2 regions of the Dankookia sp. P2 genome follow, and region 2 is predicted to be linked to the other one. Evidence: predicted binding sites of a transcription regulator. Region 2 holds the regulator's gene; the other holds the start of a gene.
What was found. The regulator LexA, encoded in region 2, represses DNA repair genes until DNA is damaged. The targets are predictions, from matches to a motif close to TGTTCTANNTANGTTC.
Positions count from the first base shown of each region.

Region 1: a site for LexA is predicted at 3,018-3,033, ahead of ACQ86J_RS14810 (S24 family peptidase). Genes of this name have one in related genera too.

Region 1 is NZ_CP192581.1:2,473,251-2,477,622, forward strand. It holds partial or broken gene ACQ86J_RS14795 (lysine--tRNA ligase) at 1-111, shown strand, start outside; gene ACQ86J_RS14800 (hypothetical protein) at 394-1,266, shown strand; gene ACQ86J_RS14805 (phosphatidylglycerol lysyltransferase domain-containing protein) at 1,152-2,084, shown strand; gene ACQ86J_RS14810 (S24 family peptidase) at 2,235-2,882, opposite strand; gene ACQ86J_RS14815 (hypothetical protein) at 3,061-3,498, shown strand; gene ACQ86J_RS14820 (hypothetical protein) at 3,495-3,941, shown strand; gene ACQ86J_RS14825 (hypothetical protein) at 4,088-4,309, shown strand; gene ACQ86J_RS14830 (portal protein) at 4,313-4,372, shown strand, end outside.
Region 2 is NZ_CP192581.1:249,739-254,110, reverse strand. It holds gene ACQ86J_RS01410 (hypothetical protein) at 1-609, shown strand, start outside; gene ACQ86J_RS01405 (hypothetical protein) at 642-1,340, shown strand; gene lexA (transcriptional repressor LexA) at 1,337-2,071, opposite strand; partial or broken gene ACQ86J_RS01395 (molybdopterin molybdotransferase MoeA) at 2,192-3,396, opposite strand; gene moaC (cyclic pyranopterin monophosphate synthase MoaC) at 3,461-3,892, opposite strand; gene trpC (indole-3-glycerol phosphate synthase TrpC) at 3,931-4,372, opposite strand, start outside.

The sequences.
Region 1 (4,372 bases), 2.2 Mb from region 2:
CTCGGCGCCCAGGAGGGCCCGCGCTTCGGCGGCTTCGTCGCGCTCTACGGCATCCCCGGCACCATCGGGCTGATCGAGACGGCGCTCGCGCGTGAGGCACCTGCCGCGTGAGCCCCCGCCTCGCCTGGCTGCGCCGGAACGGGCCCGCGGTCTTCGGCGTGGTCCTCCTGGTCGCCGCCATCTTCGTCGTCCAGCGCAGATCCCGCACCCTTTCGGTGGCCGAGATCCGCACCGCCATGGCGGCGCTGCCGGCCAGCGCGCTGTGGAAGGCGGCGGGCTTCACCGTGCTCGCCTACCTGGTGCTGGCGGTCTACGACAAGCTGGGCTCGATCTATGCCGGGCGGCCGGTCTCCTGGCCGAAATCGCTTTCTTGCCTCCTTCTGCGGCTATTCGTTGGCGCACAACCTCGGCTTCGCCGCGGTGTCGGGCGCCGCGGTGCGCTACCGGCTCTATTCGGCCTGGGGGCTGACGCCGCTCGAGATCGCCAAGGTGGTCGGCTTCACCAGCCTGACCTACGGCCTGGGCGGCATGGCGCTCGGCGGCCTGGTGCTGGTCTTCGAGCCGGAGGTGGTGCCCTGGTTCGGCACCCACCTGCCGCACTGGGCGCTGCAGGCCATGGCCCTGCCGCTCTGGGGCATCGTGCTCACCTATGTCGTGCTCAGCCGCTTCAAGCGGCATGTGCGGCTCTTCGGGCACGAGATCGACCTGCCCGAGCCGCGCATGGCGCTGATGCAGACCGGCCTCGCCACCGTCGACGTGGCGATCACCGCGGCCATCTTCTACATCCTGCTGCCGCAGGCGGAGGGGCTGACCTTCCTGCGCTTCGTCGGCATCTACCTCGCGGCCTATACCGCCGGCATCGCCGCGCATGTCCCTGGCGGGCTCGGCGTCTTCGACGGCGCCGTCCTGCTCGGCCTGCAGCCCTACATGCCGGCGCCCGAGGTGATCGGCGCGCTGCTGGTCTTCCGGCTGTATTACTACATCATCCCGCTGTTCATCTCCGGCACCCTCTTCGTCGGCTTCAAGCTCGGCCAGCGCCGCAACATCCTGCAGCGGGTCACCGCGCTCGGGCGGGGAGCGAGACGCTGGAGGTGCCGGCGATCGCCTCGCTCGTGGCGCTCGCCGGCGCGCTGCTTATCTTCTTGGGGGCGCTGCCGACCAAGGGGACGATCATCGAGGAATGGGCCGGCCATGCCGCGGCCCTCGCCTCCCACTTTGCCGCCTCGGTCGTGGGGTCGCTGCTGCTGGTCATGGCCTATGGGCTGATGCGCCGGCTGACCATCGCCTGGGGCTTCAGCCTGTTCCTCCTGCTGAACGGCGCCGCCATCGGCTGGGTGCGCGGCGAGGCCTGGTGGCTCTGGGGCGCCTTCCTGCTGCTGGCCGGGCTGGTCGCCAGCCTGCGCGCCGCCTTCTACCGCGACAGCCGGTTGGTGCGGGAGCCGCTCTCGCCGGAAGCCGTGGTGCCGCTGACCGCGGTCGCCGCCTGCGGCATCACCCTGGCGCTGGTATCCTATGGCGGGCGCGTCTCGGAGACCGCCTGGTGGGGGGTGGTCTTCTCCGAGCTCGCGCCGGACAGCCTTCGGTTCACCGTAGGGCTGACCGGCGTGCTGCTGCTGGTCGGCATGGTGCGGCTGCTGCGGCCGGCGCGCTTCGCGCCGCTGGCCTGGGACGCGGCCACGCGGTCGCGGATCGCCACGCTCGGCGGGCTGGCCCCGCGGGAGGCCGATGGCGCGGTCTTCGGTGAGGGCGAGCGCGCCGGCTTTGCCTTCCTCAAGCGCGACGGCGTCTGGCTGGCGCTCGGCGACCCGGCGGGGGAGCGGAAGGATGCTATCTCGGCGATCTGGCGCTTCCGCGATCTCTGCGAACGGGCAGGGGTGGATGCTGCATTCTGGCGCGTCGGGCCCGACTACCTCAGGGTCTATGCCGATATCGGCCTGCATGCCGTGCCGCTGCGGCAGCGGGAGGAAGACCGGCCCTGCTACCTGGCGCTGCGCGCCGAGCGGGACCTGGAGAGCCTGCGGCCGCTGCTGCCGCCGGAGATGCGGCGCGCGGCGGAAGAGCTGGAGCGGAGCCGGGCGGCCTGAAGAAGGCCCGGCAGAAGGTACTCTCCCCAGACCCCCCATCTATTTTTTCTGACTCTGGCACCCGCCGCGCAGCGGGTGACGACTCACAAGAGGGAAGGAAGGGGTTTGGGGAGGGAACACTTTTCCCCTCCCCGGCCTTGCAGTCCCGTCCTACTGCGTCGCCCAGACTATCCGGTGCATCCAGGTGATCTCCGGGATCTCGAAGCTGTAGTCCGGATGCGCCGGGTTCAGGCTGCGCAGGTCCACCCGCTTGGCGGATTGCCGCTTCAGCTCCTTCGCCATCACCTCCCCTTTCTGCGTCCGCACCACCACGCGGTCGCCGCGCCGCACCGGCGCGCCGGGGGAGACGATGACTACGTCGCCGTCGCGGAAGACCGGCTCCATGCTCTCGCCCGAGATCTCCAGCGCATAGGCGTTGGGGTCGCCGATCTCCGGCACCGAGATCTCGTCCCAGCCGCCGCCGACGGGGTAGCCGCCATCGTCGAAATAACCCTCGCCGCCGGCCTGGGCGAGGCCGATCAGCGGGATGCGCCGCCCCGCCAGGCCGCGCCCGCCGCGCGGCAGCGCCGCAACGCCGGTGACCAGGGACGCGAAGTCGGAGAACCCCGCCCCGGTCGCCGCCAGCACCTTCGCCACGCTCTCGGTGGAGGGCCAGCGTGCCCGGCCATCGGCGCCGATGCGCTTCGAGGGATTGAAGGCGGTGGCGTCGAGCCCGGCCTTGCGGGCGAGGCCGGAGGCGGACAGCCCGTTCTCGGCCGCCAGCGCGTCGAGCGCCCGCCAGATATCCTCATGCGTCATGGCGTCGTTCCTGCCCGGCATCCGGCCGGCCCGTTCATGCTGTGAATCATGGGGATAACATCCTAGGTGCGGAGTCAGAGTGCAATAGGCTAATTTTCCTTGTTTATGCTTGCCTCTGCCATCCTCGCGCGGATATGTTCCTAAAATGTTCACGCCAGGAGAGAGGAAAATCCCCCCGATGACGCCCCCGAACACCGCGCTCCCCCGCCCCGCCGCCACCGCCCCGCGCGGTCGGACCGAAGCCTTTCGCAACGCGGAGGAAGCCTGGTTCTGGACGATGGCCGCGCTCATCGCCCGGCGCGACGGCGCCCGCATCGTCTCCGGCGCCGGCTTGGTGCAGCGCCCCTGCGAGCCGGACGACGTGGTGAAGGTTCTCGACCGCCTCTATCGCCAGCGCCGCATCGACCTGCAGCATGCGCGCATCCTGCGGATCTGGGGTGAAAGGCAGCAGGCGCCCGATCCGCGCGCGCCGCGGGAGGGCGGCGACGCGCGGCTGTGGCGCGAGGCGATGGCGCGGCTCGACTGGCCGTTGCGGGTGAAGGGCATCGTCGACGGTCCCTCGCTGCCGATGCAGGATTCAGCTGATATCATCGCGTTTCCCGGCAAGCTGCGGTGACCGCCGCGGCGCGGCCGGCGCATCGCCGCGCGGCGGAGGCCGGGCAGCGCGCCTTCATCGTCTTCGGCGGCAGGGCGGACCAGCCCTGGCTGCGCCTGCTGCGCCCGGGCTTCCGCCACTGCTTCGCGGTGCTGGCGGATGCCACTGGCTGGACCGTGCTCGACCCGCTCTCGGGACGGCTGGTGGTGGCGCGGCTGGAGGTGCCGGCGCAGTTCGACCTGCCCGGCTTCTACCGTCGCGCCGGATCTGCGGTCTGCGGTCCTTTCGCCCCCGGCAGGCCGCGCTGGCGGCTGCTGCCGCCGCTCTCGCCCTTCACCTGCGTGGCGCTGTGCCGGGCCGTGCTGGGCGCCGGCACGCCCTTCGCGGTGACGCCCTGGGGGCTGTTCCGCCGCCTCGCCAACAATAGGAAAAATATCTTGACACTTGGTACGGCTCCGCGTTAATCCTCCTCTCGTCAACGGGCGATCTGCGCCCGGTGGCATCCTCCCGATCCCCTCCCCGACCTCACCGAAGGCCCGCTCCCCTTCCACCGGGGGGCGGGCCTTCGGGCTTTCGGGCAGGGCATCCCCAACAGATCGAGGTGACGCGCATGGGTGGCCTGTTCCGCGCCCCGAAGCCGGTCGTCGTCCCGCCGGCGCCAACGCCCGCGCCGGCCATCGCCCCGCCCCCGCCCGAGCAGCAGGGCGAAGCCGCCCGGGCCGCGGCCCGCGACCGGGTCGCGCGCGGGCTGGAAGGCACCATCGCCACCTCCGCCCGCGGCGTGCTGGAGGCGCTGCCCTCCGCCCCCCGCAAGTCCCTGCTGGGGGAGTAGCCCATGGACGCGACCGAGATGCTCGCCCGCCACGCCGCGGCGCTGGAGCGGCGCCGCCCGCTC
Region 2 (4,372 bases):
CTCGGTCTCTGCACCTTTGGTACGCTCTGGCTCTGCCTGTGGCGCGCGCGCTGGCGATTATTAGGTGTGCCGCTGTTGCTGCTCGGCCTGGCGAGTGGCGCTTGGCAGCGGCCGCCGGACATCCTGGTCTCGGCCGATGCGCGGCTGATCGGGCTGCGGGCGGGGCAGGGGCTGGCGGTCCAGAAGCTGGCCGGGGCTTCCGGGCTGACACGAGGAGATTGGTCGCGGCTGTATGGGGCGACCGGGGACACGTTGCTGCCGAAGGCCGGAAGGTTCAGCGCCGAAGGGATCGCCTGCACCACCGGGACCTGCGTGCTGCAGCCGGCGCCGGATGCACCCGCCGCCGTGCTGCTGCGCGGCGCTGCGCCGGCGGAGGCTTGCGCCGCCGCAGCGCTGGTGGTCTCGGCCGAGCCGGTGCGCGGACATTGCGCCGCGCAGGTGGTGGACCGCTTTGCGGTTTGGCGGAACGGCGCGCATGCCATCTGGTTGGAGCCGGGCGGGGTGCGGGTGCTGAGCGATCGTGCCGCGCGCGGCACCCGGCCCTGGGTGCCGTCCGTCCCGGTGCCGCGCGGCACGCCATCCCAGGATCCGCCGGCCACCATCGAGTAGAGACAGCGCAGATGCAGTCAGGATACCGCGCGATGCCAGTGGCATCCGACATCGCCGTGGAGTTGCTGCCGGGCACGGTCGACGTCGCCGCGGGGCTGGAGCCGGCGATCGAGGCCGCCTGGGTGGCGGCGCAGGTGCGGGCCCGCGGGCGGCTGTTCAATGGCCGCGTCTTCTCAGTCACCGGTCTCGCTGCAGGACGCATCGCCGGGCGGCTGGTGGAGTACCGCTTGGCGGTCGCGGCCTATGCCGACCCGGTGCTGGCCGCGGCTCTTGGGGTGAGACCGCTCGCGGTCTGTGGCGTGCTACGGATGCCGGACGGCATCCTGTTCGGCCGTCGCCAGCTTGGCGCGACCTATGAGGCCGGGCTCTGGCAGACGCCGCCCGCCGGCAGTGTCGATGCCGGCGCCGTGCGGGATGGGCAGGTCGATGCAGTCGGGCAGATCCGCACCGAGCTGGCGGAGGAAATCGGGCTCGATTGGTCGCGGGTCGACGACTGCCGCGCCATCACCCTGGTGCAGCACGCGGCGACTGGGGTGCACGACCTGGCTTTCCTGTTGCAAACGCCGGCACGCTTCGCCGAGGTGGCGGCCTGCCATGCCGCGAGCGGCTGTGCCGAGTACACCGAGTTGCGCGCCGTTCCGGAACCGGCGCTGGGCGCCTTCCTGTGCGCCGAGGGCGACCGGATGGTTCCGGCTGCGCCCCTGTTCCTGCGAGCGGCCGGGATCGGCTAGTACTTCCGCAGCAGCCCGATCAACCGGCCCTGCACGCGGACCCGGTCCGGTCCGAAAATCCGGGTTTCGTAGCGCGGATTGGCCGCTTCCAGGGCGATGGAGTTGCCTCGGCGGCGCAGGCGCTTCAGCGTCACCTCGTTCTCGTCGACCAGCGCCACCACGATGGAGCCATTGTCGGCGGTGTCGCCGCGGCGGATGATGACCGTGTCGCCGTCCAGGATGCCGGCTTCCACCATCGAATCGCCGGCAACTTCCAATGCGTAATGCTCCCCGCCGCCGAGTAGGGCGGCCGGCACTTCCACGCTGTTGCCGGAGTCCCGCAGCGCCTCGATCGGCAAGCCCGCGGCAATGCGGCCATAGAGCGGCAGCTGCACCGCCGCCGCTTCGCTTGTCTTCGGCACTCCGGGCAGGTTTGCGGCGAAGTTGCCCCGGATGACGTTCGGCGCGAAAGCCGGGTCGCGGGCTGCGGCCGGGACGGCAGGCTGCGCCGCCTCCGCGGTGCGGCGCGGCGCCATGTTTTCCGGCAGGCGGATCACTTCCAGTGCCCGGGCCCGATGGGCGCGGCGGCGCAGGAAGCCGCGTTCCTCGAGCGCCGTGATCAGGCGGTGGATGCCCGACTTGGACTTCAGCTTCAGCGCCTCCTTCATCTCCTCGAAAGAAGGGGAGAAGCCGGTCTGGCGCAGATGCTTGTCGATGAAGATCAGCAGCTCGTGCTGCTTGCGCGTGAGCACCGTATCGCCTCCGTCCTTGGCCGCGCCCCTCCCGCCACGCGGGAACAAGGGGCAACCGAGTCGGCCTGTTCTACGAAGGTTCTCCGCGTCGGGTCAAACGGTTTTCCACAGGTCGGGCGTTCAAATCCCGAGATCGCCCAAGGGGATGACTTCCACCATCGCCCCGGCGGGCAGGGCCGGGGCACGCGGCGCGCGCAGGATCAGCGCCTCGGCCCGCGAGAGGACCTTCAGCATGGAGCTGTCCTGCAACGGGAAGGGGGTGGCGACGGGCTGGCCGTCCGGCCCCGGCGCGAAGGTCGCCCGCAGATGGTCGAGATCGCCGGTCGTTCTCTGCCAGCGGCGCCCGGCCAGGGCGCGCAGAGTCCGCGGTGGCCCACCCGGCAAGCCGGACAGGCGCTCGATCGCCGGGATCAGGAACTGCACGGCACAGACCATTGCGGAGACGGGATTGCCCGGTAGGCCCAGCACCGGCGTCGCGCCGAGCCGGCCCCAGATCAGCGGCTTCCCCGGCCGCATGGCAATCTGCCAGAAGTCCAGATCGAAACCCTGGGGACCGAGCGCCGCCTGGACCAGGTCGTGGTCGCCGACACTGGCGCCGCCGGTGGTCACCAGCAGGTCGCAGGCACGGGCGGCGGAGGCGGCCTGGGCGATGGCGTCCCGATCGTCGGGCGCGATCGGCAGCACCAGCGGGTCGGCGCCGGTCGCGCGGACCAGCGCGGCCAGGGCGTGCGCATTGCTGCTGACGATGCCGCCGGTCGGGATCGGGTCGCCGGGCAGGGCGATTTCGTCGCCGGTTGCCAGGATGCCGATCCGTGGCGCCCGGTGCACCGCCAGCCAGGCATGGTTGGCGGCGGCGGCCAAGCCGATGTCGCGGGCGGTCAGGCGCTTGCCGGCAGCCAGCAATTCCTCTCCGGCGGCGAAGTCGAGTCCACGGGCGCGGATCCAGCGGCCGGGGCGGACGCTCTCGGTGACCCGCACTTGGTTGCCCGTCGCCTCGGCGTCCTCCTGCAGCAGGATGGCATCGGCGCCGGGGGAACGAAGGCACCGGTGAAGATCCGCACCGCCTGACCCGGGCCGACCTCCCCGGCAAAAGGATGGCCGGCCGGGGCGGCGCCGATGACGTCCAGGCTCGCCCCCACCAGCGCCTCGGCAGCGCGGACGGCATAGCCATCCATCGCCGAGACGTCGGCCGGCGGCTGGGTGACCCGGGACAGCACGGGGCGGGCGAGAATGCGATTCCAGCCGCTGGCAAGCGGCAGCGTCTCGGCCGGGGTGGCGGCAAGGCTGGCCAGGATACGGCTGCGGGCTTCCTCGACCGAGATCATCGCATTTCCTCAGAAGCTATTGCTCCTGCAGCAAATCTCAGCAGGAGAGCTTCATCTCGCATGATCACTCGGCCTCATAGGTGCCGGACTTTCCGCCCGATTTATGCACCAGGCGCACCGCGTCTATCCGCATCCCGCGGTCGATCGCCTTGCACATGTCATAGATCGTCAGCGCCGCGACCGTGACCGCTGTCAGGGCTTCCATCTCGACTCCGGTGCGGCCGCCAACCTTCACCAAAGCCTCGATGTCCACCGCATTCGGCGGGGCCGCGACGAGGTCGACCGTGACTTTCGACAGCATCAATGGGTGACAGAGCGGGATCAGGTCGCTGGTGCGCTTGGCGGCCATGATGCCCGCTAGGCGAGCTACGCCGAGGACGTCTCCCTTGCCGATCTGGCCTTCCTGAATGCGGGCCAGGGTCGCCGGGTCCATCACCACCCGGCCGCGTGCGACGGCGACGCGATCGGTCTCGATCTTGGTCGAGACGTCGACCATCACAGCCCGACCCTGCTCATCGAAATGGGTGAAGCCGGTCAATGGCCTGTGCCCCGGTCCTGAGAGATCGCTAGAGGGCGTGGACGAAGCTCGTGCGCGGCCGCCGTGACATCCTGCTGGCGCATCATGTGCTCGCCGACCAGAATGCAGCGGGCGCCGGCGGCGGCCATGCGGCGCACGTCGTCCGGGGTGCGGATGCCGCTCTCGGCGACCGGGATACGGTCTGCTGGCACCTGCGGGACCAACTGCTCCGAGGTGGCAAGATCTGTCCGCAAGGTCCTGAGATTTCGGTTGTTCACGCCGATCAGCCGGCTGTTCATGCCGAGCGCGCGGTCGAGTTCGCGTTGGTCGTGCACCTCGACCAGCACCGACATGTCGAGGCTGTGGGTCAGGTCCTCAAGCTCCTCGGCCTGCTCGTCGCTGAGCGCCGCCATAATCAGCAGGACGCAGTCGGCGCCCATCGCCCGGGCCTCGTAGACC